4 regions of the Mesorhizobium sp. RCAM 05104 genome follow, and region 3 is predicted to be linked to each of the others. Evidence: predicted binding sites of a transcription regulator. Region 3 holds the regulator's gene; each other region holds the start of a gene.

Region 1 (5,683 bases), 2.9 Mb from region 3:
ATCAATGAAAAAGGGCGGCATTTCTGCCGCCCTTTATATGCATAAGCCAAAGTAGCTGGATTAGAAATCCATGCCGCCACTCAAGCCCGCTTGCGGGCTTGAGCAACCCTGGATTCATGGGCGTGCTTTATGGACTTCTTAGAAGTCCATGCCGCCCATGCCGCCCATGCCGCCGCCGCCCATGCCGCCAGGCATGCCGCCGCCAGCCGACTCCTTCTTCGGAGCCTCCGCGATCATGGCTTCGGTGGTGACCAGCAGGCCTGCGACCGATGCCGCGTCCTGGAGAGCCGTGCGCACGACCTTGACCGGATCGACGATACCCATGGCGATCATGTCACCATATTCGCCGGTCTGGGCGTTGTAGCCGAAGGTCGCGCCCTTGTTCTCAAGGATCTTGCCGGCAACGATCGATGCTTCCGCACCGGCGTTCGACGCGATCTGGCGGGCCGGAGCCTGCAGCGCGCGGCGCACGATGTTGATGCCAGCAGCCTGGTCGGCATTGGCGCCGGTGGCCTTGATGTTGGCCGAAGCGCGCAGCAGGGCAACGCCGCCGCCTGCAACGATGCCTTCTTCCACGGCCGCGCGGGTCGCGTTGAGGGCGTCATCGACGCGGTCCTTCTTTTCCTTGACTTCGACTTCCGTCGCACCGCCGACGCGGATCACCGCAACGCCGCCCGCCAGCTTGGCGAGACGTTCCTGCAGCTTCTCCTTGTCGTAATCCGAGGTGGTCTCTTCGATCTGCTGCTTGATCTGGGCAACGCGGCCCTGGATCTCGGCCTTCTTGCCGGCGCCGTCGACGATGGTGGTGTTCTCCTTGGAGATCGACACCTTCTTGGCGCGGCCGAGCATGTTGAGGCCGACGTTCTCGAGCTTGATGCCGAGGTCTTCCGAGATGACCTGGCCACCGGTGAGGATGGCGATGTCTTCCAGCATGGCCTTGCGGCGATCACCGAAGCCCGGCGCCTTGACGGCGGCGATCTTCAGGCCGCCACGCAGCTTGTTGACGACCAGCGTGGCCAGGGCTTCGCCTTCGACGTCTTCCGAGATGATGAGCAGCGGCTTCGAGGTCTGCACGACGGCTTCGAGGACCGGCAGCATGGCCTGCAGGTTGGAGAGCTTCTTCTCGTGCAGGAGGATGTAGACGTCCTCGAGTTCGGCAACCATCTTGTCGGCGTTGGTGACGAAGTAGGGCGAGAGGTAGCCACGGTCGAACTGCATGCCTTCGACGACTTCGAGTTCGGTCTCGGCGGTCTTGGCTTCCTCAACCGTGATGACGCCTTCGTTGCCGACCTTCTGCATCGCTTCCGCGATCATCTTGCCGACCGACTCATCGCCATTGGCCGAGATCGTGCCGACCTGGGCAACTTCCTCGGAGGTCTTGATCTTCTTGGCAGCCTTGCCGAGCGCCGCGACGACTTCGGTCACGGCCAGGTCGATGCCGCGCTTCAGGTCCATCGGGTTCATGCCGGCGGCAACCGCCTTGTGGCCTTCCTGGACGATCGACTGCGCCAGAACGGTCGCGGTCGTGGTACCGTCGCCGGCGATATCGTTGGTCTTCGAAGCGACTTCGCGCACCATCTGCGCGCCCATGTTCTCGAACTTGTCTTCAAGCTCGATTTCCTTGGCGACGGTGACGCCGTCCTTGGTGATGCGCGGGGCCCCGAACGACTTGTCGATGACGACGTTGCGGCCCTTGGGGCCGAGCGTGACCTTCACCGCGTCGGCGAGGATGTTGACGCCGCGCAGCATGCGCTCACGGGCGTCGCGGGAGAATTTTACGTCTTTGGCAGCCATTTTTAGCTCCTGGCAGGGGCTTGCAGTAAGCCCGGGAATTCAGTTGAGGGTGAGGCCGATATTCAGCCGATGATGCCCATGATGTCGGATTCCTTCATGATCAGAAGGTCTTCGCCATTGAGCTTGACTTCGGTGCCCGACCACTTGCCGAACAGGATGCGGTCGCCAGCCTTGACGTCCAGCGGGACGAGCTTGCCAGCTTCGTCACGAGCGCCGGAGCCGACAGCGATGATCTCGCCTTCCTGCGGCTTTTCCTTTGCCGTATCCGGGATGATGATCCCGCCGGCGGTCTTGGATTCGGATTCGACCCGGCGAACGACCACGCGGTCATGAAGCGGGCGGAACTTCGACTTTGCCATTTTTTCTTCCTCGATGAGAACGGTGAGAACAGTTCCTCCGTCCGGCGGCGCCGGACACATGGTTAGCACTCACCGAGGGCGAGTGCTAACGTGGCGCTGAGATAGGCTGCCGGCCTGTGAGAGTCAAGGCGCGCGAGAGGGCGCGATCGCGCGAAATTTTGTTCGCGCAGGCGACGGGTTGCAGAATGCGTCGGTTGCCGCTTGGGAGCGACGAGGAATTTTGTCCATCATTCGGATTCTATCGGTGCCGGGGTGATCGCAGCACCAGCAGCGGGCATCGCTCGGCGAGCCCATAGGTGCCGGTCGCCACGATGCGAACGTCGCCGAAGAAGGCCTCTGCTTCATGCACCAGCGTCGCAACCGGAGCGAAGCTGTAGATGGCCGGCGAATTCCTGTAGACGTCGATGGTACCGATGACCGGTATGTCCCAGCCCGTGCGCGCGCAAAGCTCGTCGCGGTCGGGAAACAATTCGTCGAATCTCTTGAGGATTGCCTGCACCGGAATGGCGTGATCGGGCAGGCCCCTCGTGGCTGTCATTGCAACGAGCCATTTGAGTGCATGGAAGGTCGGGACGCCGCCCGAAAGGGCGAGCGTTCGCACCGCCTGCGGATCATCCGGCGTTTCCGGGCTGGCATAGAGCCGGAGACCTGCGCGGCCGTTGGGCCCGAGCACGCGCGCGATCTCCGCGAACAACGCCCGCCGCGCGACGGAAAGGCCGAGTGCCGACAGGCAGCCGTCACCGATCACCGCATCCATGCTTGCTCCGGCAACCGGCATGTCCAGCCAGTTGCCTGCCACCGCCTTGCGTGTGGCGGTGTCGCCTGGCCAGATGCCGGAGATCATGGTGGGGGATTCATCGACCGCCAGCATCGTCCTGCCGAGACCGGCAAGTTCCGGCGTGACCCCGAGCAGCACCACGTCGAGCGATTGCAGACTGAGTTCGCGCTCATAAGTGGCGACCGCTTCCGGCGGCGGACAGAGCGGCGGCCCGAGAAGCCGCCAATGGCGGCGAATTGCATCCCAATGATTTGTCATGCAAAACGACTTGGGGGATGTGGGGGCATGGTTTCTTCGAAACTGTTGGTTGTCTGCTGGGTATAGAGAGGCCATGGCTCGCATTGCCGTGATAACGCATGAGTATGACCGGTTCCAGAGCCGGCGCGGCCTTCTATTGCGCCAGGACAGTCCCTACATGCTGTTCGACCTTCTGGCCGAGTTGAAGAGGCGTGGCCACTCGACACAGATTCTGCGCGGGCCTTCGTCAAGGCATGATGCCGATATCGCTGTGCTGCATGTCGATGCGACGGTGACACCGGCCGACTATGTCGAGTATGCGCGCGGATTTCCGTTCTGCCTCAATCTTGGCGCGGCCGACATTTCCAAGCGTCGGATCAGCGGCGCGGTCCTCAAGGACGGTGACCATTGGGACGGCCCCGTCATCGTCAAGAGCAACCTCAACCATTGGGGGACACCCGAGCAGCAACTCAATCGGCAAGCCGAGCGCGCCGGCAAGGCCGAGCCTTTTCCGGGCGTGCGGATATTCGATCAATACCAAGTCCACGCTTCGCTGGCCGAAGTTCCGCCGGAAATGCGTGTGCGTACCGACCTGGTCGTGGAGAAGTTCATTCCCGAACCGGCGCCTGACGGTTTTGCGGCCCGGTTTTGGATATTCTGCGGCGATCGTGAGCGCTGCACTCGTTATGTCTCACCGCAGCGCCTCGTAAAAGGCGACGACACGATCCGCCGAGAGGCTGTTCCCGTACCCGAAGAATTGCGCGCCTTGCGCCATCGGCTTGGCTTCGACTACGGCAAATTCGACTTTGTCATGCATGGGGGCAGGGCGGTGTTGCTCGATGCCAACAAGACGCCCGGCCGCGCCAGGAACCTGTCGAAGATCGTCGCTGCCGGCACCGCCAATCTGGCGGACGGTTTTGAAGGTCTGATCCGTCGGGCCGGATAGACGGATACTCTAAAGAAACAGCCGCAACTGCGTGTGGATGATCGACCGGTAATCCTCGATGGTCCGGCGGCTTGCCGCTTCGCCTTCCGCAAGCGCCAGGCGCACCACTCCACCGGCGAGCTGGAAGATCAGCAGAACCATGCGTTCGAACTGCTCGTGCTTCTCCGGCTCCAGCAAGGCGATGACATGGTCGCAGAACATCTTGGCTTGATGCCGGGTTTCGGCGATGTCGAGATTCTTGAGCGCCTTGTCGGCCTGGATAGCGTTCTGCAGATCCTGGATGGCCGGATCGCCGGCGACGCGGCTGTGATAGTCGTCGAGCAGCCGGTCGGCAGCGGCGATCACGTCCTTCGCTTCGCGAACGTCGGCGATAATCGCTGTCAATCGCGCGCGGCTGACCTCTGAAAACCGCTCATAGAGCATTGCCAGGATCGCCGACTTGTTGGGGAAGTAGTGATAGACGGTGGCGATCGGCCCACCGGCCAGCATGCCGACTTCCTTCATGGTGACGGCGTCGATGCCCTTCTCGCCGATCAGCCGCATGGTCGTCGACAGGATGGCGTCGATGCGCTCGCGGCTGCGCTCCTGCTTGGGTCTGCGCCTGGGTTCGGTGGCCGTTCGCCGTGCTTCTTCCATGCGCCCGTTCTCTCGCGAGATTGCAAATTCCGATTGACAAAAAATATGATCAAGTATCAGTTTCTGGAATGCTGACAGATTGTCAGTTTTTTTGCCGCGCGGCAAGGACGTTGGGAGGCGCCTTTGGCTTCGACAAATGCCGGATACACCGGCGATGGCGATTGGCTGGTCGGCAACCCGACCAGCGGGCAGCTTGCCTCGGCCCTGTGGATCGGGTCGGTCGGCCTGCTCATTCTCGGTCTGCAGCCCGTCTTGCTCGGCGCCCTTTACACCGAGGGCCATGTCAGCGGCGATGAGTTGGCGTTGGTCGCCACCGCCGAAATGATCGCCATCGCGATCGGCTCGGCGATTGTCGCGATGCTGCTCTCGGCTCACAAGATGCGCTGGAAGAGTGCGGCCCTGCTGCTTCTGCTGGCACTGGCGAACGTCTGGACAGCCTATGCTGCCGGCGCCGATACGCTGATGGCGGCACGCGCCCTGGCCGGCCTTGCCGAGGGTGGCCTCGTCGCGGTCGCCACCGAGCTGATTGCCCGTTCGCGGCGCGCCGAACGCATCGGCGGTTATTTCGTCACCATGCAGACGCTGGCGCAATGCGTTCTTGCCCTGTTGCTGGCACTCTATGTCATCCCCGCCGCCGGATCGGCGGGTGGCTTCATCGTTCTCGCCATCGTCTGCGTCGCGTCGCTGGTGGTCGCCTTCATCGTTCCCGCTGACTATGACGACCTGCCGAAGGACGAGAATCTCGCCAGTGTGGTGACGGTTCCTTCGATCACCGCTTTGTTGTCGGTCTTTTGCTACTTCATGTTCTTTGGCGCGGTCTGGGCGTTTCTGGAGCCGCTTGGCGCGCAATTCGGCATCGATGGCCGCACCGTCGGCCTGATCGTCTCGGCCAGCCTTGCGGTACAGGTTCTGGGCGCGATGACGGCGACCATG
Region 2 (5,683 bases), 2.0 Mb from region 3:
CGCTGATCGCCAGGCAGGAAGTTTCGCTGGCCCATAGCCGCAAGATCTTCGACCGCGCCTCGGTGGCCGCGCGCCTCGGCGTGTGGGAGTGCAGTCTGCCCGATGTGCAACTGCAGTGGACCGACGTGGTCTATGACCTGTTCGACCTGCCGCGCGGCTCCGTGCTCGATCGCGCGGAGATCATCAAGTGCTACCCGGCGGAGTCGCGCAAGGCGCTGGAGACGATGCGCAGCCGGGCGATCGAGGAGCGCAGCGGCTTCACCCTCGACGCCGAGATCACCACTTTCGCCGGGCGCAGCCGCTGGATCCGCATCACCGCGACCGTCGAGTGCGAGGAGGGCGTGCCCGTGCGCATCTTTGGCATGAAGCAGGACATCACCGAGGAGAAGGGCCAGTCGGACCGTATGCGCCATCTGGCCGAGTTCGACGCCATGACCGGACTTGCCAACCGCGGTCGGTTCCAGGCGCGGCTCGCCCATACGGACGAGGACCGCCCGCTCGGCGCCCTGCTGTTGATCGACCTCGACGGGTTCAAGGCGGTCAACGACACGTTCGGCCATGTCGTCGGCGACGAGTGCCTGAAGACGGCGGCGCAGCGGCTTGCCGATGGCTGCGGCGAGGCGGATCTGGTGGCGCGCGTCGGCGGCGACGAGTTCGCGGTGCTGCTTGGAGCGCATCTCGACCGTGGCGCCGTCTCCGGACTGGCGCGCCGCATCATCGAGGCGATGGGCGAGCCGGTCGCCGCGGGCGGCCAGTCGCTCAAGCTCGGCGCCTCGGTCGGCATCGCCTTCGCCGCTACAGGCGCGCCGTGCGACCTGTTCATACAGGCCGACACCGCGCTCTATGCCGCCAAGGCGGCGGGCCGCAACACCTTCCGCATTTTCAAGACCGAAGCCGGCATGAAAGGCCGCAGCGCCGCGGCTTGAGGCTGGCTGCCGCAGCGTGCCGTTTCTGGCCGCTTACGGAATCCACTGTCTGTGAAAGCGCCAGTGCCAAGAGGTCCGATTTACTATCTGGATGTCGCCGGAATCTGCGTAAGGGTCGATGCAGCAAGGCCGGGCCGAAAATCCGCACGTGAGCATTTTCGTAGGCCTGTGGCACCCGTGTGCCGAGAGTGGTTTAGTTTCTGCCTGCGATAAGCAGGTCAAGTTCGCTAAGTATTAGCTGGTTTCCACCGTCTTGGGCCCAGAACTCCCTTATCGCCTTGGCGATCCGGGTTACACCCTCGCGATTATGCGTCAGTGTCTTTAGCTCGTTGATCGCAGCGATCTGCGCCCAATGCCCGTGCTCATGATCTTTATTGTACAGGATCCTTAGCAATTCGTAGACACGCGTCCATTCGCGCTGTTGCTGCTCTCTTCGGTAGGTAAAGGCTCGCACCAAGCCGGAAGTTGTCCAAGCAATCGCTGCGCCCGCTATGGCAAGCACAGCAACCCATTGCTCGACGGTCCAACTTGTAATCCAAGTCATAGGTTCCCCCTGACCGGAGCCTGACACAAATGATGGCCAACGCAAAGCTTGGCGAGTCTGCGAAAATGTCCATCGTATCAAGCGTTGCGTGCGATCGAGGTCGAGAAGGCGGCGTAGGCCGGCCACCAAAGGCGCCTATCTTCATTTGGCATGCGGAGCGTTCGCGAAAGGGTGCTATGGAAGGAGCCAGGACGCCCTTGCTCCGGCTTCTTCCCGACATCCGAGGTCAATTTCGTGCGTGAACCGTCGTTGCTGCCCATCTTTGGAAAACTCGGTGCCAAGGCACCCGTCGCCTTGGTGGCGGCGCCGGTCCGGTCGGCGGGCGTCGTGCCGCGCCTGCGAAAGCTGCTGGCCGAGCATGGCGGCATGCTGTTAAAGCTGTCGGTCATCGCCTGGACGGTGCTGATCCTGGGCGTGGTGTTTTTCATGATGCAGGGCTGAGGCAAGCCAGCATGGCCAATCGCTACACACTGCGCATGGAGCTTCCCCAGAGCTGGACCATTGTCGATGTCTTCACCGGCCAGCCAGCGGTGGTCAGGCAAAAAGTGATGGTCGGCATGAACCCGCGCGAGGCGGAGGACATGGTCGTGCAGATGAATGTCCGCGACGTCAGACGCCGGGAGAGGGCGGAGCGCAAGGATTGAGCGTTCCGGCCACCGCCCCAGAGCGAGGGCCAAGACCCCGCCGCACCGAAACCAGAGGATTCCCGTGAGAGCGAGCCTGAAGCAAAAGATACTGGAGGTCTGCGACCGCAAGATTTCCGAGAAAGGGCCTGCCGTCGGCGTGTCGTTCTACGCGTTTTTCGCCAACAGGAACGACGACACCGAACTGCTGATGGAAGCAGCCGAATGGTGGATCAGAACCCACCGCCTCGACCATTTCGAAAAGGCCGAGAAGATACGCACGATGGTCGAGAACATGGACCTTTAATCGTCGTTTCATGCATGTCGTTGTCTCAAAACCGAGACCACTTCTGACCGACATGCACCAGGGTGTGTTGAGATTCAGGTCAGGCCGAGCCGAGAATGGTGGTTTTCGAGAACCGGCGCGCCGCGTACTTTTGGGTACGTGAGCACCGGAAGCGCAGAAAATTGCCGTTCGCAGGCCGGCATCACCTCAATCTCAACACACCCAAGGCTGATCAGCCGAAATCGGCGGCCGTCAGCACATACATGCTCTTGCGGGTGCGGTCGTAGGCCTTGGCCGCCACGTCGCGGATGGCGCTGCTCTCGGTGTCGAATGTGGCGAGGTAACCGGCCTCGTTGGCCGCTGTCGCCGGCTGCATCCTGGTCATGGCGTCGGCGGCGACGGAAAACGAAATCTGGAACATTCCGTCATGGCCGACGAAACGGATGCGCTTGCCGGCTTCGTCATAGCTGCGGCTGCGGTTGGGGAATGTCAGGCTCATGTCTTGACCTCCGTTGCGGCCACCTTCTTGACCGCGCGCTTCTTCTTCGGCGTCGGGTTCAGGGCTTCCGCGACGCGGTCTGCCTCTTCCTTGGCCAGCCGCAATTCCCTGAGCCTTGCGGTCTTGATCTCCCGGGCCCTGGCTTCGGACATGTATTCAGCGGTTGCCTTGTTGCGCTCCGCCGTTTTCTTCTGCTTGTCGACAAAGCGGGCTTCAGCTTTTTCCATGATCGTCTGATTGCCTTCGGCCATCGAAGAAATCTCCCTTGTGCCTGAAATCGTGCAAATGAACTTGTCCGATAAATAGGTGCTCGATCGGCAAAATTCAATCTTTTGAAATATTTGACTTGGTTCCGATATCACGAAACGGCAGTCCGAAATAATACTTTTGAATATTTAATTCCGCCCGCGAATAATTTTTGGCACTCCTATCTATCGAGTGCCAAAGCGCCTATATGAGAGACGCGGCCGCCTATGCCGGCCCCAGAAAGAAGTTCTCATGAAGTTTCGGCCACTCCACGATCGCGTCGTCATCCGGCGCGCCGAAGGTGATATCAAATCCAAGGGCGGCATCATCATCCCGGACAATGCCAAGGAAAAGCCGCAGGAAGGCGAAGTCATCGCTGTTGGACCTGGCGCACGCGACGAAAATGGCGCGCTTGTTCCGCTCGACGTCAAGGCCGGCGATACCATCCTGTTCGGCAAATGGTCGGGCACCGAGGTCAAGATCGACGGCGAGGACCTTCTGATCATGAAGGAAGCCGACATCATGGGCGTCATCGAGAAGACCGTGGCCGCCAAGAAAGCCGCCTGACCTCACTCCCTCTGAACGAACTGGATAAAAAATGTCTGCCAAGGAAATCAAATTCTCCACCGATGCGCGCGACCGCATGCTGCGCGGCGTCGAGATCCTCACCAATGCGGTGAAGGTCACGCTCGGCCCCAAGGGCCGCAACGTCATCATCGACAAGGCCTATGGCGCGCCGCGCATCACCAAGGACGGCGTCACCGTCGCCAAGGAAATCGAGCTTGCCGACAAGTTCGAGAACATGGGCGCGCAGATGGTGCGCGAAGTGGCCTCGAAGACCAATGACCTCGCCGGTGACGGCACCACCACCGCCACGGTGCTGGCCGCCTCGATCCTGCGCGAAGGCGCCAAGCTGGTCGCCGCCGGCATGAACCCGATGGACCTCAAGCGCGGCATCGACCAGGCCGTCGCCGCCGTCGTCGGGGAAATCAAGGCCAAGGCCAAGAAGGTCAAGTCGTCGGCCGAGATCGCCCAGGTCGGCACCATCGCCGCCAATGGCGACGCAACCGTCGGCGAGATGATCGCCAAGGCGATGGACAAGGTCGGCAATGACGGCGTCATCACCGTCGAGGAAGCCAAGACCGCCGAAACCGAACTCGACGTCGTCGAGGGCATGCAGTTCGACCGCGGCTATCTCTCACCCTATTTCGTCACCAATGCCGACAAGATGCGCGTCGAACTGGAAGAGCCTTACGTGCTCATCCACGAGAAGAAGCTCGGCAATCTGCAGGCGATGCTGCCGATCCTTGAGGCGGTCGTCCAGAACGGCAGGCCGCTGCTCATCATTTCGGAAGACGTCGAAGGCGAGGCTCTGGCCACGCTGGTTGTCAACAAGCTGCGCGGCGGCCTCAAGGTCGCGGCGGTCAAGGCGCCGGGCTTCGGCGATCGCCGCAAGGCGATGCTGGAAGACATCGCCGTGCTCACCGCCGGCCAGATGATTTCCGAGGATCTCGGCATCAAGCTCGAAAACGTCACCATCGACATGCTCGGCCGCGCCAAGCGCGTGCTGATCGAGAAGGACACCACCACGATCATCGACGGCGCCGGCACCAAGGCGACCATCCAGGCGCGCGTCGCGCAGATCAAGGGCCAGATCGAGGAGACCACCTCCGACTACGACAAGGAAAAGCTGCAGGAGCGGCTGGCCAAGCTCTCCGGCGGTGTTGCCGTCATTCGTGTCGGCGGCGTCACCGAGTCGGAAGTCAAGGAAAAGAAGGACCGCATCGACGACGCGCTGAACGCAACGCGCGCGGCGGTTGAAGAAGGCATCGTGCCCGGCGGCGGCGTGGCTCTGCTGCGTGCCAGGTCGGCGCTTGCAGGCTTGACCGGCGCCAATGACGATGTCACTGCCGGCATCTCCATCGTGCTTCGCGCGCTGGAAGCCCCGATCCGCCAGATCGCCGAGAATTCCGGCGTCGAAGGCTCGATCGTCGTCGGCAAGCTTACCGACAGCAAGGACCACAATCAGGGCTTCGACGCCCAGAACGAGGTCTATGTCGACATGATCAAGGCGGGTATCGTCGATCCGGCGAAAGTGGTGCGCACCGCACTGCAGGACGCCGGCTCGATCGCCGCGCTTCTGATCACCGCCGAAGCCATGATCACCGACATTCCGGCCAAGGACGCAGCGCCCGCGGGCGGCAATGGCGGCGGCATGGGCGGCTACTAAGATTCAGGTGATGCCGGTCTGCAAACGGCTGATACCTTCGCTTCCGGTGCTCACGTACCCAAGTACGCTCCGCTCCGGTTCTCGGTATCAGCCGTTTTCGACTCGGCCTGACCTGAATCTACGCCGGTTCTAGGAACCGGGATTACCGCCGGGGGATTTCTCCCGGCGCGCAGGCCTCTAGCCCAGGAGACGGATCCATGATCACGTTCGTGCGGAAGCCAGAAACGGTCGTCACGACCGAAAAAACCGAGGAAAGCCGCTTCGACCGCATCCGCAGGATTGCCGCCGACAAGCATCGGAAATCCGATTCCGACACGGCCAGTCCGCCA
Region 3 (5,683 bases):
CTCGGCCAAGGCAGCGCCGACTTCCTGCAGCGCCACTTCGGTGCGCTGCATGGCCATGCCGAAATCGCGCGACCCATCCGGGGTTTCGGCCCAATTGGCGGTGTAGACGCCGGGCGCGCCGTCGAGCGCGTCGACGCACAGGCCGGAATCATCCGACAGCGCCGGCAGGCCGGTGGCCTTCGCGGCGGCCAGTGCCTTGATGTAGGCGTTTTCCTCGAAGGTGGTGCCGGTTTCGTCAGGCTCCGGCAGGCCGTACTCCTTGGCCGATTTCGCTTCGAAGCCGAACGGCGCCATCAGGTCGGCGAATTCGCGCAGCTTGCCGGCATTGTGGCTGGCGACGACGATCTTCTTTCCGTCAAGAGAATGCATCAAAGGCCCCAGATTCTTGGCTCGGCGAACTCGATCGAATTGCCCGAGGGGTCGCGTATATAGATCGAACGTCCGCCTTGCGGCCACTCGAATTCGCTTTCGATGGCGATCTTCTTGCCCTCGAGATGCGCTTTCCAGCCGGCGATTTCGTCGGCGGTCGCCGCAAAGCAGAGATGGCCCTCGCCGACCGCGCCGTGCGGCGGCACCGGCAGCCGGGCGTCGGGCGCCGGCGGCACCCTGGTCGCCTCGGCATTGAAGACCAGCAGCACGCCGGGGCCGCAGCGGAAAAAGATATGCCTGGCCTCGACCTTGCCGAGGAGGTTGAGGCCGAGGACGCCGGTGTAGAACTTCTCAGCGGCGTCAAGATCGGTGACGTAGAGAGCCGATTCCAGAATTGCAGAGGGAGTCATGAGGCACCCCCTCTGCCCTGCCGGCCATCTCCCCCACAAGCAGGGAGATTTGAAGCTTCGGCCTCGCTGCGCTTTCTGCTGCTTTGGAAATTGGCGAAGGCCATCGGCACAACCGATCTCCCCCCTTGCGGGGGAGATGGCCGGCAGGCCAGAGGGGGGTGGGAAGGATCGCCAACCTCATCAATACAACCGGAGCTTACGCCACCGCCATCTGCTGGAGGCTGACCAGGCGCTGGATGCCTTTCTTGGCCAATCCCATCAATTCCGCGAACTGTTCCTCGGAGAACGGCTCGCCCTCGGCGGTGCCCTGGATCTCGACGATGCCGCCCTTGCCGGTCATGACGAAGTTGGCGTCGGTTCCGGCCGCGGAATCCTCGATATAATCGAGGTCGATGACCGGCTGTCCGTCATGGATGCCGCAGGAAATGGCCGCGACATGATCCTTCAGCACCTTGGCGACGCTGGCCATCTGCCGCGCCTCCATCCAGCGCAGGCAGTCGTGCAGCGCCACCCAGCCGCCGGTGATCGAGGCGGTGCGGGTGCCGCCATCGGCCTGGATGACGTCGCAGTCGACAGTGATCTGCTGTTCGCCCAGCGCCTGCAGGTCGACCACGGCGCGCAAGGAGCGTCCGATCAGCCGCTGGATTTCCAGCGTGCGGCCACCCTGCTTGCCCGCGGAAGCCTCGCGGCGCATGCGCTCGCCGGTCGAGCGCGGCAGCATGCCATATTCCGCCGTCACCCAGCCCTTGCCGGAATTGCGCATCCAGCCCGGCACCTTTTCCTCGAGGCTTGCCGTGCACAGGACATGGGTGTCGCCGAACTTCACCAGGCACGAACCTTCGGCGTGCTTGGAGACGCCACGCTCGAAGGAGATGGCGCGCATTTCGTCGAATTGGCGTTTGGAAGGGCGCATTCAGGCTGCTTTCTTGTCATTTTTCGGAATCTTGGCCGGCTTGTAGCCGCATGGGACGCATGGCGCAAAGGAAAATGGCCTGAAGACCCCACACGGACACCGGGTGATCTCATACAGACACCGGGTGATCCGAGGCGCGGACACCGGGTGATCTGAGGCGCAGACACCGGGGGGATCTGACGCAGACACCGGGTGATCTGACGCAGACACCGGGTTGCGCGGGCCGTGGTGAAGTCTATATCCTTGGTACAGAGGTTTTTGCCCGCAATGACCAAGGCCGTCGATCCCAGTTCGCAGTCGCCCGCGCTTCAATCGCTAGACATGCGCTCGCGCGACATCTTCCGGCGCATCGTCGATTCCTATCTCAGGGACGGGGAGCCGGTGGGATCACGCAGCCTGTCGCGCATCCTGCCGTCCTCGCTGTCGCCCGCCACCATTCGCAATGTGATGAGCGACCTCGAGCATCTCGGCCTGATCTACGCCCCGCACATCTCCGCCGGCCGGCTGCCGACCCAGGCGGGTCTGCGTTTCTTCGTCGACGCCTTCATGGAACTTGGCGACCTCTCCGACGAGGAGCGCCGCACCATCGAGGCGCAGGTGAGGGCGTCCGGCTCTGGCGCGACGCTGGAACACATGCTGACCGAGGCCAGCCAGATGCTGTCGGGCATGTCGCGCGGCGCCGGCCTGGTGCTTGCCGCCAAGAATGAGGTGGCGCTGAAGCACATCGAATTCATCCAGCTCGAGCCGACCAAGGCGCTGGCGGTGCTGGTGTCGCAGAATGGCGACGTCGAAAACCGCGTCGTCGACCTGCCCGCCGGCATCACCGTCTCGCAACTGCATGAGGCGTCGAATTTCCTCAACGCCCATATCCGTGGCCGGACGCTGGCCGAGGCGCGGGTGGAGATCGCCCGCATCAAGGAAGAGACCAGGGCGGCGCTCGACACGCTGTCGCAGGACCTGGTCGAAAAGGGGCTGGCGGTGTGGGCTGGCGCCGACAGCGGCCTGCCGGCGCGCCTCATCGTGCGCGGCCGCGCCAACCTGCTCGAAAACGTCACCGCCCAGGCCGACATCGAACTGCTGCGGCACCTGTTCGAGGACATGGAAACGCAGGATGGGCTGATCCAGCTGCTTGACCTTGCCGAGGAGGGGTCGGGCGTGCGCATCTTCATCGGCTCGGAAAACAAGCTGTTTTCGCTGTCGGGCTCGTCGCTGGTCGTCGCGCCCTATCGCGACAAGGATGCGCGCGTCGTTGGCGCGCTTGGCGTCATCGGTCCGACGCGGCTGAATTATGCCCGCATCGTGCCGATGGTCGACTATACCGCACAGCTGATTTCCCGCATGCTCCGTTGAGCCGGGCTAACCGAGGAGACGATGATGGCGCTCGAAGAACTCAAGGCCCGGATCAGCCTGCTGCTGGAGGAGATGGTCAACCAGCCGGAAGACCAGCACGAAATCCAGGAACAGTTGCGCGAAAAACTGCGGGAAATGCGGGCCATGGGCCTGCCGCTGCCGGCCGATCTCGTCGCGCTGGAAAAACGTCTCGACGACGATTTTTACGCCGCCGGGAACTGAGCCCGAAATCGGATCGTCACGTCCTTCAACTCATCGTGCGAGGCGGAACCCAAGAGCAAACCGGCCGTTACTCTCCTTCGTGACCAAGTGGAGGACGGAATGATCCGATTGGCCCGGCTGGTGCTTCCCGCACTGTTCCTCATCACCGCGGCATTCGCCCAGCAGGCGGATCAGCCGGTGCTGAAGGGCGCGGCCGCCTTCGGCGACTGGCGTGCCGACAGGCCGGGGGTGCGCCGCCTGATCAAGCCGGAAGACCTGCCGAAGCCCTACGTGACCAAATCCGCTTCGAACAGCGCCGGCCTCGCCGAAAGGCCGGCAAGTGCCAAGCCGCGACTGCCGCCGGGCTTTTCGGCCGAGCTGGTCGCGTCGGGCATCGACAATCCGCGCGTCGTGCGCGTCGCGCCGAACGGCGACCTGTTCGTCGCCGACAGCGAGGCAAACCAGGTCCGCGTCTATCGCCTGGGCGAGGGCAGCGCCAGGCCCGTCGAGGACGGCATCTTCGCCGGCAACCTCAACCAGCCCTATGGCATTGCCTTCTACCCGCCGGGCAACAACCCGCAATGGGTGTATGTCGCCAACAGCGACAGCATCGTGCGCTTTGCCTACCGCAAGGGTGACCTGAAGGCCGCCGGCGACCCGGAAACCATCGTCGACAACATCCCTGCCAATCATCACTGGACCCGCGACATCGTTTTCTCGCCCGACGGCAAGACGCTCTATCTGTCGGTCGGCTCGGGATCGAATGTCGGCGAGGACATGGGCAAGGCGCCGCAGGGTGGGCTCGCGGCGTGGGCGACGTCAAAGCCGCTGGGTGCCGCCTGGGGTTCCGAGGATGGCCGCGCCGATGTGCTGGCCTTCGATCCGGACGGCAAGAATGGCCGCATCGTCGCCACCGGCCTGCGCAACTGTTCGGGCATGACGGTTCAGCCGGCGACCGGCGCGCTGTGGTGCGTGGTCAACGAGCGCGATGCGCTGGGCGACAATGTGCCGTCCGAATACGCAACAGTCATCAAGCAGGGCGCCTTCTATGGCTGGCCCTGGTATTATATCGGCAACAACGAGGATCCGCGCCACAAGGGCGAACGCCCCGATCTTGCCGGCAAGGCGACCGTTCCCGATGTGCTGATGCAGGCACATTCGGCGCCGCTCAACATCGCCTTCTACGACGGGAAGAATTTTCCCAAGGAGTACCAGGGCGACGCTTTTGTCGCCCTGCACGGTTCGTGGAACCGCGGCAACAGGACCGGATACAAGGTCGTCCGATTGCTGTTCAGGGATGGCAAGCCGACCGGCGAATACGAGGATTTCATCACCGGCTTCGTCATCTCCAATGGCGAGGTATGGGGACGGCCGGTCGGCGTGGCGGTGGCGAGCGACGGCGCGCTGATCGTCAGTGAAGATGGCAACGGCACCATCTGGCGCGTCACCTATGGCGGCGCTCGTTCCTGATCCTGCTTGGCGGAGGGAGAAAGTGGCCGCGAAGCGGCCGGGGCCTGCGCGTGTCGCGGCGATATCTGGTGCAATGGATTCCACCGCCCAGGGAATTCAACCCTGGTCCGTTCCATGCGACAAGGCAGTCTGATCCGAGACCAACGCCATGACCCTCACCGGATTCCTCGCCTACAGCGCCGCTCTCGGCATCGCCGCCGCCATTCCCGGCCCCGGCATCACCGCGCTCGTCGCGCGTGCGCTCGGGTCGGGTTTCCGCTCGTCGCTGGCAATGTCCTTCGGCCTGATGCTAGGCGACCTCACCTATCTGACCGCCGTGGTGCTTGGCCTCGCCTTTGTCGCGCAGACCTTCGGCCTGGTCTTTCTCGCCATCAAATGGCTGGGTGTCGCTTATCTCGCCTTCCTTGGCTGGCGCTTCTGGAACAGCGGCATCACGCCCGAGACGGTCGAGGCGAGGAAAGGCAGGGGCGGGCTGCTGTCGAGCTTTGTCGCCGGTCTCACCGTCACGCTCGGCAATCCGAAGACGATGATCTTCTATCTCGCCATCACGCCGACCATCGTCGACCTGAAGACCATCACGCTGGCCGACTATGGTATTCTCGTCGCGCTGACGATCGTCGTGCTTCTGGTGGTGCTGGTGCCGTATCTGGCGTTGGCGGCCAAGGCGCGCTGGTTCCTCAAGTCGCCGCGCGCGCTCAAGGCGCTGAACCGCACCGCCGCCGGCTTCATAGTCGGCGCCGCGGCGGTGATCGCCGCCCGTCAGTAGGGCTCTTTCGGCCAAAATATTCCCGGGACGGGCTTTTCCGGGAAATGCTTTTCCGAGACCGGGGCGTTTTAGACACGGGTCCCACTCGGATATTTTCAGTCGACAGTCTATCTTGCGCGACCGAAGGCTCTATCTTGCCGGCTGCAGTGCCATTTGCCCGAAAATCCTCACTTGCCTGAAGTTCTGGGAGCGAAACCAATGAAC
Region 4 (5,683 bases), 1.4 Mb from region 3:
GCGACGCACGATGTTGATGCCAGCGGCCTGGTCGGCATTGGCGCCGGTGGCCTTGATGTTGGCCGAGGCGCGCAGCAGTGCAACGCCGCCGCCTGCAACGATGCCTTCTTCCACGGCCGCGCGGGTCGCGTTGAGGGCGTCATCGACGCGGTCCTTCTTTTCCTTGACTTCGACTTCCGTCGCGCCGCCGACGCGGATCACCGCAACGCCGCCCGCCAACTTGGCGAGACGTTCCTGCAGCTTCTCCTTGTCGTAGTCCGAGGTGGTCTCTTCGATCTGCTGCTTGATCTGGGCGACGCGGCCCTGGATCTCGGCCTTCTTGCCGGCGCCGTCGACGATGGTGGTGTTCTCCTTGGAGATCGACACCTTCTTGGCGCGGCCGAGCATGTTGAGGCCGACATTCTCGAGCTTGATGCCGAGGTCTTCCGAGATGACCTGGCCACCGGTGAGGATGGCGATGTCTTCCAGCATGGCCTTGCGGCGATCGCCGAAGCCCGGCGCCTTGACGGCGGCGATCTTCAGGCCGCCACGCAGCTTGTTGACGACGAGCGTGGCGAGGGCCTCGCCTTCGACGTCTTCCGAGATGATGACCAGCGGCTTCGAGGTCTGCACGACAGCCTCGAGGATCGGCAGCATGGCCTGGAGGTTGGAGAGCTTCTTCTCGTGCAGGAGAATGTAAGCGTCTTCCAGATCCGCAACCATCTTGTCGGCGTTGGTGACGAAGTAGGGCGACAGGTACCCGCGGTCGAACTGCATGCCTTCGACGACTTCGAGTTCGGTCTCGGCGGTCTTGGCTTCCTCAACCGTGATGACGCCTTCGTTGCCGACCTTCTGCATCGCTTCCGCGATCATCTTGCCGACCGACTCGTCGCCATTGCCGGCGATTGTGCCGACCTGGGCAACCTCTTCCGAGGTCTTGATCTTCTTGGCAGCCTTGCCGAGAGCCTCGACGACTTCGGTGACGGCCAGATCGATGCCGCGCTTCAGGTCCATCGGGTTCATGCCGGCGGCAACCGCCTTGTGGCCTTCCTGGACGATCGACTGCGCCAGAACGGTCGCGGTCGTGGTGCCGTCGCCGGCGATGTCGTTGGTCTTGGAAGCAACTTCGCGGACCATCTGCGCGCCCATGTTCTCGAACTTGTCCTCAAGCTCGATTTCCTTGGCGACGGTGACGCCGTCCTTGGTGATGCGCGGGGCGCCGAACGACTTGTCGATGACGACGTTGCGGCCCTTGGGGCCGAGCGTGACCTTCACCGCGTCGGCGAGGATGTTGACGCCGCGCAGCATGCGCTCGCGGGCATCACGGGAGAATTTTACGTGTTTTGCAGCCATTGTAAGCTCCTGTCAGGGGTTCGGGATCGAACCCGCAGATTCAAGATTCAGTTGACGGTGAGGCCGATATTCAGCCGATGATGCCCATGATGTCGGATTCCTTCATGATCAGAAGGTCTTCGCCATTGAGCTTGACTTCGGTGCCCGACCACTTGCCGAACAGGATGCGGTCGCCAGCCTTGACGTCCAGGGGCGCGAGCTTGCCGGCTTCGTCGCGGGCGCCGGAGCCGACGGCGACGATCTTGCCTTCCTGCGGCTTTTCCTTCGCCGTGTCGGGGATGATGATCCCGCCGGCGGTCTCGGATTCGGATTCGACCCGACGAACGACCACCCGGTCATGAAGCGGTCGGAAATTCGAGTTTGCCATTTTGGATGTCCCTGGTGCGCGGAGGTTGAACGGTTGTCCGTTGCCGGAGCGGCGTTAGCACTCGACAGTGGCGAGTGCTAACGTGGCGCTGAGATAGGCCGTAGGCTGGTACTAGTCAAGGCGGAAGAGGGGGCGGGCGAAGAGCAAATAATTTTGGAATCGGTGCGGAAGCACCGGGACCCTTTACGTGGGGAGGCAAGGGGTGAGGTCGCCCACCGCTACAATGTCAGCAACAGCACGATCTCGCGGCTTCATCCGCTCGCCACGCGCAGGGTGAGGGTCGGCCGGCGCCGGGCTGCGCCTGCTGGACGAGCCCTTTATCGACACCACGTCGGAGATGTCAGATCTGGTACTTTTCCTTGTCGGATGGGCCGCCAAATGGCAACGGCGCAGGATCCTCGAGAACACGTCGAATGGACGCGCTCGCGCCAAGGCCATGGGGGTTAAGTTCGGCCGCAAGCCCAAGCTGTCGGCGGCAGACTTCTCTTTGCCGGCGGCGACCAGGCCTTTGTAGGTGTTCAGCACATGCTGGACGCGCTGCTGGATCGCCTGGTCGGGCGCGACAAACATGTCCGCGCGCTCTTTCAGCCAGTCATGCAGCTCCGGGGACCGATCAGCTTGTCAAACTCGTCCCACAGTTTCGGGAAGCACTTGGGCTTGTAACGTTCGTACCAGGCAGCGATCATGGCCGATGTGTCGATGCAATAAATCGTCGCCACGTAGCGCTACCCTGCAAGGCCGAAGGCGGCGCGTTCGATGTTGGGAACGGCAGTCACCTGCATATTGAAGGGCAACGGGCGCATTCCAACTGTGCGGGGTCCCGTAGCAGAGCGGAAGGTCGGTCGTAACGAGCGATGCCCATGTGGATCAGGCGAAAAGTACAAACGGTGCCACGGGCGGCTCAGTTGATAGATCGATGCTGGTTTCTTGAGAGCGGCTTCCTTCCTTGGGACGGGGTATTGGAGAACGGGATCGACGGTCTGACGTTGGCCATTGCGATCCCAAAACCGCTCTCCACGTCTGGTCCTGGACTATCGAGGCGCCATCTGTGTCGAACTCAGTAGCGGTCGATTCGGCTCGGTTCGTCAGCCAATTGGCGCAGACACTGATGGGTTAGAAAATAGCGCGTGTCGAAGCTCAATTTCCAATCCAGCTCGACGGGTGTGCCGTGTTCGGAATCGTTCGATGGTTTCGATTGCGGCAAGTGGCGTTGGCCCATCTATGAGCGCAAGAGGAGGATGGCTTCCTATGACGCTGGCGAGCCGCGCCTTGGCAAAGGGCACATCCCCGTCCAGCACATAGCCCAGCATGCAGCCGATAGGCAGATGCTCCGCATACTGTTCCGTGAGAAAACGCATCATGCCTTGGGTGACGTACATGGTGGCCAAGGAGCTGCGGTTTCCGCCGTTGATCACGTTGAGCCGCTTACACTCATAAGCCAGATATCGCTCTCGTTCCCAGTCGAAGAGTACGGCGATGTCGATGATGCCCTTGCTGTATTTCGACCCGTCCGTAGCGAGGCCGAATGGCTCGAACTGATACTCGACCCAATGGCACAGCCGACGCACGACGACGTCCTTGGTGAGATGATCGACGAGGTTGATGGTGATCTCATCTTCCCCAGGCTGTTCGGGGAGAACGGCCATGCAAGCCGGCCACGCCGCTGCGATCCTCTCTAGAAAGCGATCATCAAACGAAACGAAGCTGTCGACCCACTCCTGCATATCACCGATTAGCATCAATCAGCGCTCCGCCGTTGCGGTACGGCTGCGGCTTGCTGGAGATCGAGCGCTATTCCATCCGCATCGGCGAGCGCGGTGGAGCGTAGCCAAAAGCGCATCTGCATCGGCTTAATTAGGTAAAGGTGGTCACCGACGAAAACCCGGAGGTCCGGCATCAACTGGAAATTGCCATCGAGGGGCCTGTTGATGTGAGCAGCGAGTTGCTCAAGAACGTCGCTTAGCTCGCCGCCGGCATCCTCGGCATAGTCTTCATGGCCGCCCAAGTGCAGGCGAAGTATCGCTAGGTCCGCTCCGCGCGCGACGAGGCGAGCATCAATTTTCTTGTCTTTGAACCAGTCCGTCAGGCTGGCCGCCAACGTGCGCGCGTATTGTGCCCGTTGCGGTTCGTTCGGTGCACCCCACAGTTTCGGGAAGTGGCCTTCATGGGGCTGAAGCGCGGGCAGGATCGCTTCGACGGTATCGTCGATCAGCGCGATTTCATCGGGCGACAGGCAAAAATATTGGTACGCCAGCCGATCGATGGTTCGAAGGATCTCGCTCTCTTCGCCCTGCATCGAAAACGTCTCGTTCGACCGGCCGCGTGCGGCGTCAACAATTGCAATCAGCTTACGAGCTGCTTGCGCAGCTGCGTCTTGATCGGGAACATCGGCAGGCGACGGAAACGGCAATCGCAGCAGGTCGGCCTGCTGGACCTCCGGTCGATCCGAACCGAACGACGCGGTGCCATGAAAGGCGTACCAAACCGCGATTCGGCTATTGAGTATGGCGGTGAGGACCTTCGCACGGTCGCTTTGGCCATCCGGCACAACTATCGCCTGGAAGATATGCTGGAAGGTCAGGGGCTCGTCGCAATAGGCGGCCCGCAGGCGATTTTGCGATGTCTCCACCCCACGCGGGATAAGAATGCGCGCACCGTCGAACCCGGCCTCGAATCCGCGACGACGAACCGTCGGTGAAGCGGCCGGTTGCAAGCCTTCCGCAGCCTGAGCCAAACGTGAGTAGGCTGTAATCGGTAGGTCCGGCAATCGACCGACGTATTCGCTGGCGAGCGGAGGCGCGTTGCTTTCGCTGTCCTCATTGAAAGGCTGATAGCCTTGCCCGATCACCCATCGATCGCCGGGCTCTTCACGGCGACGGCTCAGGCTACCGAAATCGCTAACGAAGGCCTCCAGCTTGGGGAGCCTGGCAAGGTAACCAAAGAGCTTGGCGTCTGGGTCCCGCATCCAAAGCCGCTGCTTGAAGATAAGCGGGTTATCCAGAACCGTGCCGACCCCTAGTACGGTCTTGTCGGCGCTGCTCAGCGTGATGACACGCTTGATACGGAGATTAAGATCGGCTTTCGGCGCCCAATAGTCGAACCGATATGGGAAACTGTCCGCTTTCGCGCTGCCGTAGATAATCAGAGCGGCGGGACGATGGGCTTTCTCGAAAAGCTGAAATCGAAGGTCCGCGAAGTTGATAATGCGGCGGACCCGAGATTTCCGGAAGAACGCGTCACGTGCGTCAACGGTGTTTTGGGCGTGGTTGTGCAAAAATCCCATCGCCGGCAACAGGAACGCGATCAGTCCGCCGTCAGCGAGATGTGAGAGAGCTTTCCAACTGAATGCCCAGGCGTCTTCGCCTCCGGGCATAGGATGGCCGGTCTTCTTGCTCCACTGGACGGACGAGCGCGCCGAGCCGCGGCGGCTAGTCCATGGCGGATTGCCGATGATAACGTCGTACCGGGCGCCGTCTGGCGACACCTCAAAAAAGTCTCGGCAGACGAGGGTCTTGCCCCAGAGTTCGGGGAGGAGTTTTCCCCGGGTGATGAGTTTTCGGATGTCGCGTGGTGAGACCTCTTCGAGGAGGGCGACATAGAGCGAGAACACCGCGACGCGAACGGCCCCGCCATTTAGATCCCAGCCATTAATTTGGCTCAGCAGCGATAAAAGTGTCTTCCAGGAAATCGTCTGCGTTTTGTGCTTCGCTCGCCAATGCTCGCAGAGCCGCTGGAACGACCGGACGAGAAAAACGCCCGAACCGCAGGCGGGGTCAAGGAAGTTTCCAGCCGTCCGTGCCGCGTCCGGTAACATCTCCCAGGCTTGGGAAACGACGGTATCGGCGAGGAACATGGGCGTGTAATAGGCGCCGTTTGCACGGCGTTCGGCCTCTCGTTCCCCCAGAAAGCGATCATAGACGGCGCTGACAAGCTCGATCGGGATATAGCGGAAGTCATAACCCCAGAACCGTTGCTGGCCTGAAT

The links. Region 3 encodes HrcA, which represses chaperone genes, less so after heat shock. Its sites were predicted from a motif close to GTTAGCACTCNCNNNNNGNGAGTGCTAAC; they were not measured.
Region 1: a site for HrcA is predicted at 2,215-2,243, ahead of groES (co-chaperone GroES). Genes of this name have one in related genera too.
Region 2: a site for HrcA is predicted at 3,296-3,324, ahead of AC56QP_RS28085 (co-chaperone GroES). Genes of this name have one in related genera too.
Region 4: a site for HrcA is predicted at 1,753-1,781, ahead of groES (co-chaperone GroES). Genes of this name have one in related genera too.

Annotation. Positions count from the first base shown of each region.
Region 1 is NZ_CM185033.1:862,061-867,743, reverse strand. Features, by position in the region: gene AC56QP_RS04605 (LysR family transcriptional regulator) at 1-1, shown strand, start outside; gene groL (chaperonin GroEL) at 139-1,794, opposite strand; gene groES (co-chaperone GroES) at 1,857-2,153, opposite strand; gene AC56QP_RS04590 (class I SAM-dependent methyltransferase) at 2,392-3,189, opposite strand; gene AC56QP_RS04585 (ATP-grasp domain-containing protein) at 3,263-4,114, shown strand; gene AC56QP_RS04580 (TetR/AcrR family transcriptional regulator) at 4,124-4,750, opposite strand; gene AC56QP_RS04575 (MFS transporter) at 4,874-5,683, shown strand, end outside.
Region 2 is NZ_CM185033.1:5,736,084-5,741,766, forward strand. Features, by position in the region: gene AC56QP_RS28050 (diguanylate cyclase domain-containing protein) at 1-926, shown strand, start outside; gene AC56QP_RS28055 (hypothetical protein) at 1,120-1,470, opposite strand; gene AC56QP_RS28060 (hypothetical protein) at 1,705-1,911, shown strand; gene AC56QP_RS28065 (hypothetical protein) at 1,923-2,114, shown strand; gene AC56QP_RS28070 (DUF6500 family protein) at 2,179-2,400, shown strand; gene AC56QP_RS28075 (DUF1488 family protein) at 2,612-2,878, opposite strand; gene AC56QP_RS28080 (hypothetical protein) at 2,875-3,129, opposite strand; gene AC56QP_RS28085 (co-chaperone GroES) at 3,377-3,691, shown strand; gene groL (chaperonin GroEL) at 3,723-5,354, shown strand; gene AC56QP_RS28095 (hypothetical protein) at 5,552-5,683, shown strand, end outside.
Region 3 is NZ_CM185033.1:3,747,217-3,752,899, forward strand. Features, by position in the region: gene rdgB (RdgB/HAM1 family non-canonical purine NTP pyrophosphatase) at 1-369, opposite strand, end outside; gene AC56QP_RS18290 (VOC family protein) at 369-779, opposite strand; gene rph (ribonuclease PH) at 976-1,692, opposite strand; gene hrcA (heat-inducible transcriptional repressor HrcA) at 1,960-3,042, shown strand; gene AC56QP_RS18305 (hypothetical protein) at 3,067-3,264, shown strand; gene AC56QP_RS18310 (PQQ-dependent sugar dehydrogenase) at 3,364-4,713, shown strand; gene AC56QP_RS18315 (LysE family translocator) at 4,862-5,479, shown strand; gene cysK (cysteine synthase A) at 5,678-5,683, shown strand, end outside.
Region 4 is NZ_CM185033.1:2,334,836-2,340,518, reverse strand. Features, by position in the region: gene groL (chaperonin GroEL) at 1-1,332, opposite strand, end outside; gene groES (co-chaperone GroES) at 1,403-1,699, opposite strand; gene AC56QP_RS11630 (hypothetical protein) at 1,883-2,269, opposite strand; gene AC56QP_RS11625 (hypothetical protein) at 2,284-2,385, opposite strand; gene AC56QP_RS11620 (SEC-C metal-binding domain-containing protein) at 2,456-2,608, shown strand; gene AC56QP_RS11615 (hypothetical protein) at 2,785-3,441, opposite strand; gene AC56QP_RS11610 (HsdM family class I SAM-dependent methyltransferase) at 3,438-5,683, opposite strand, start outside.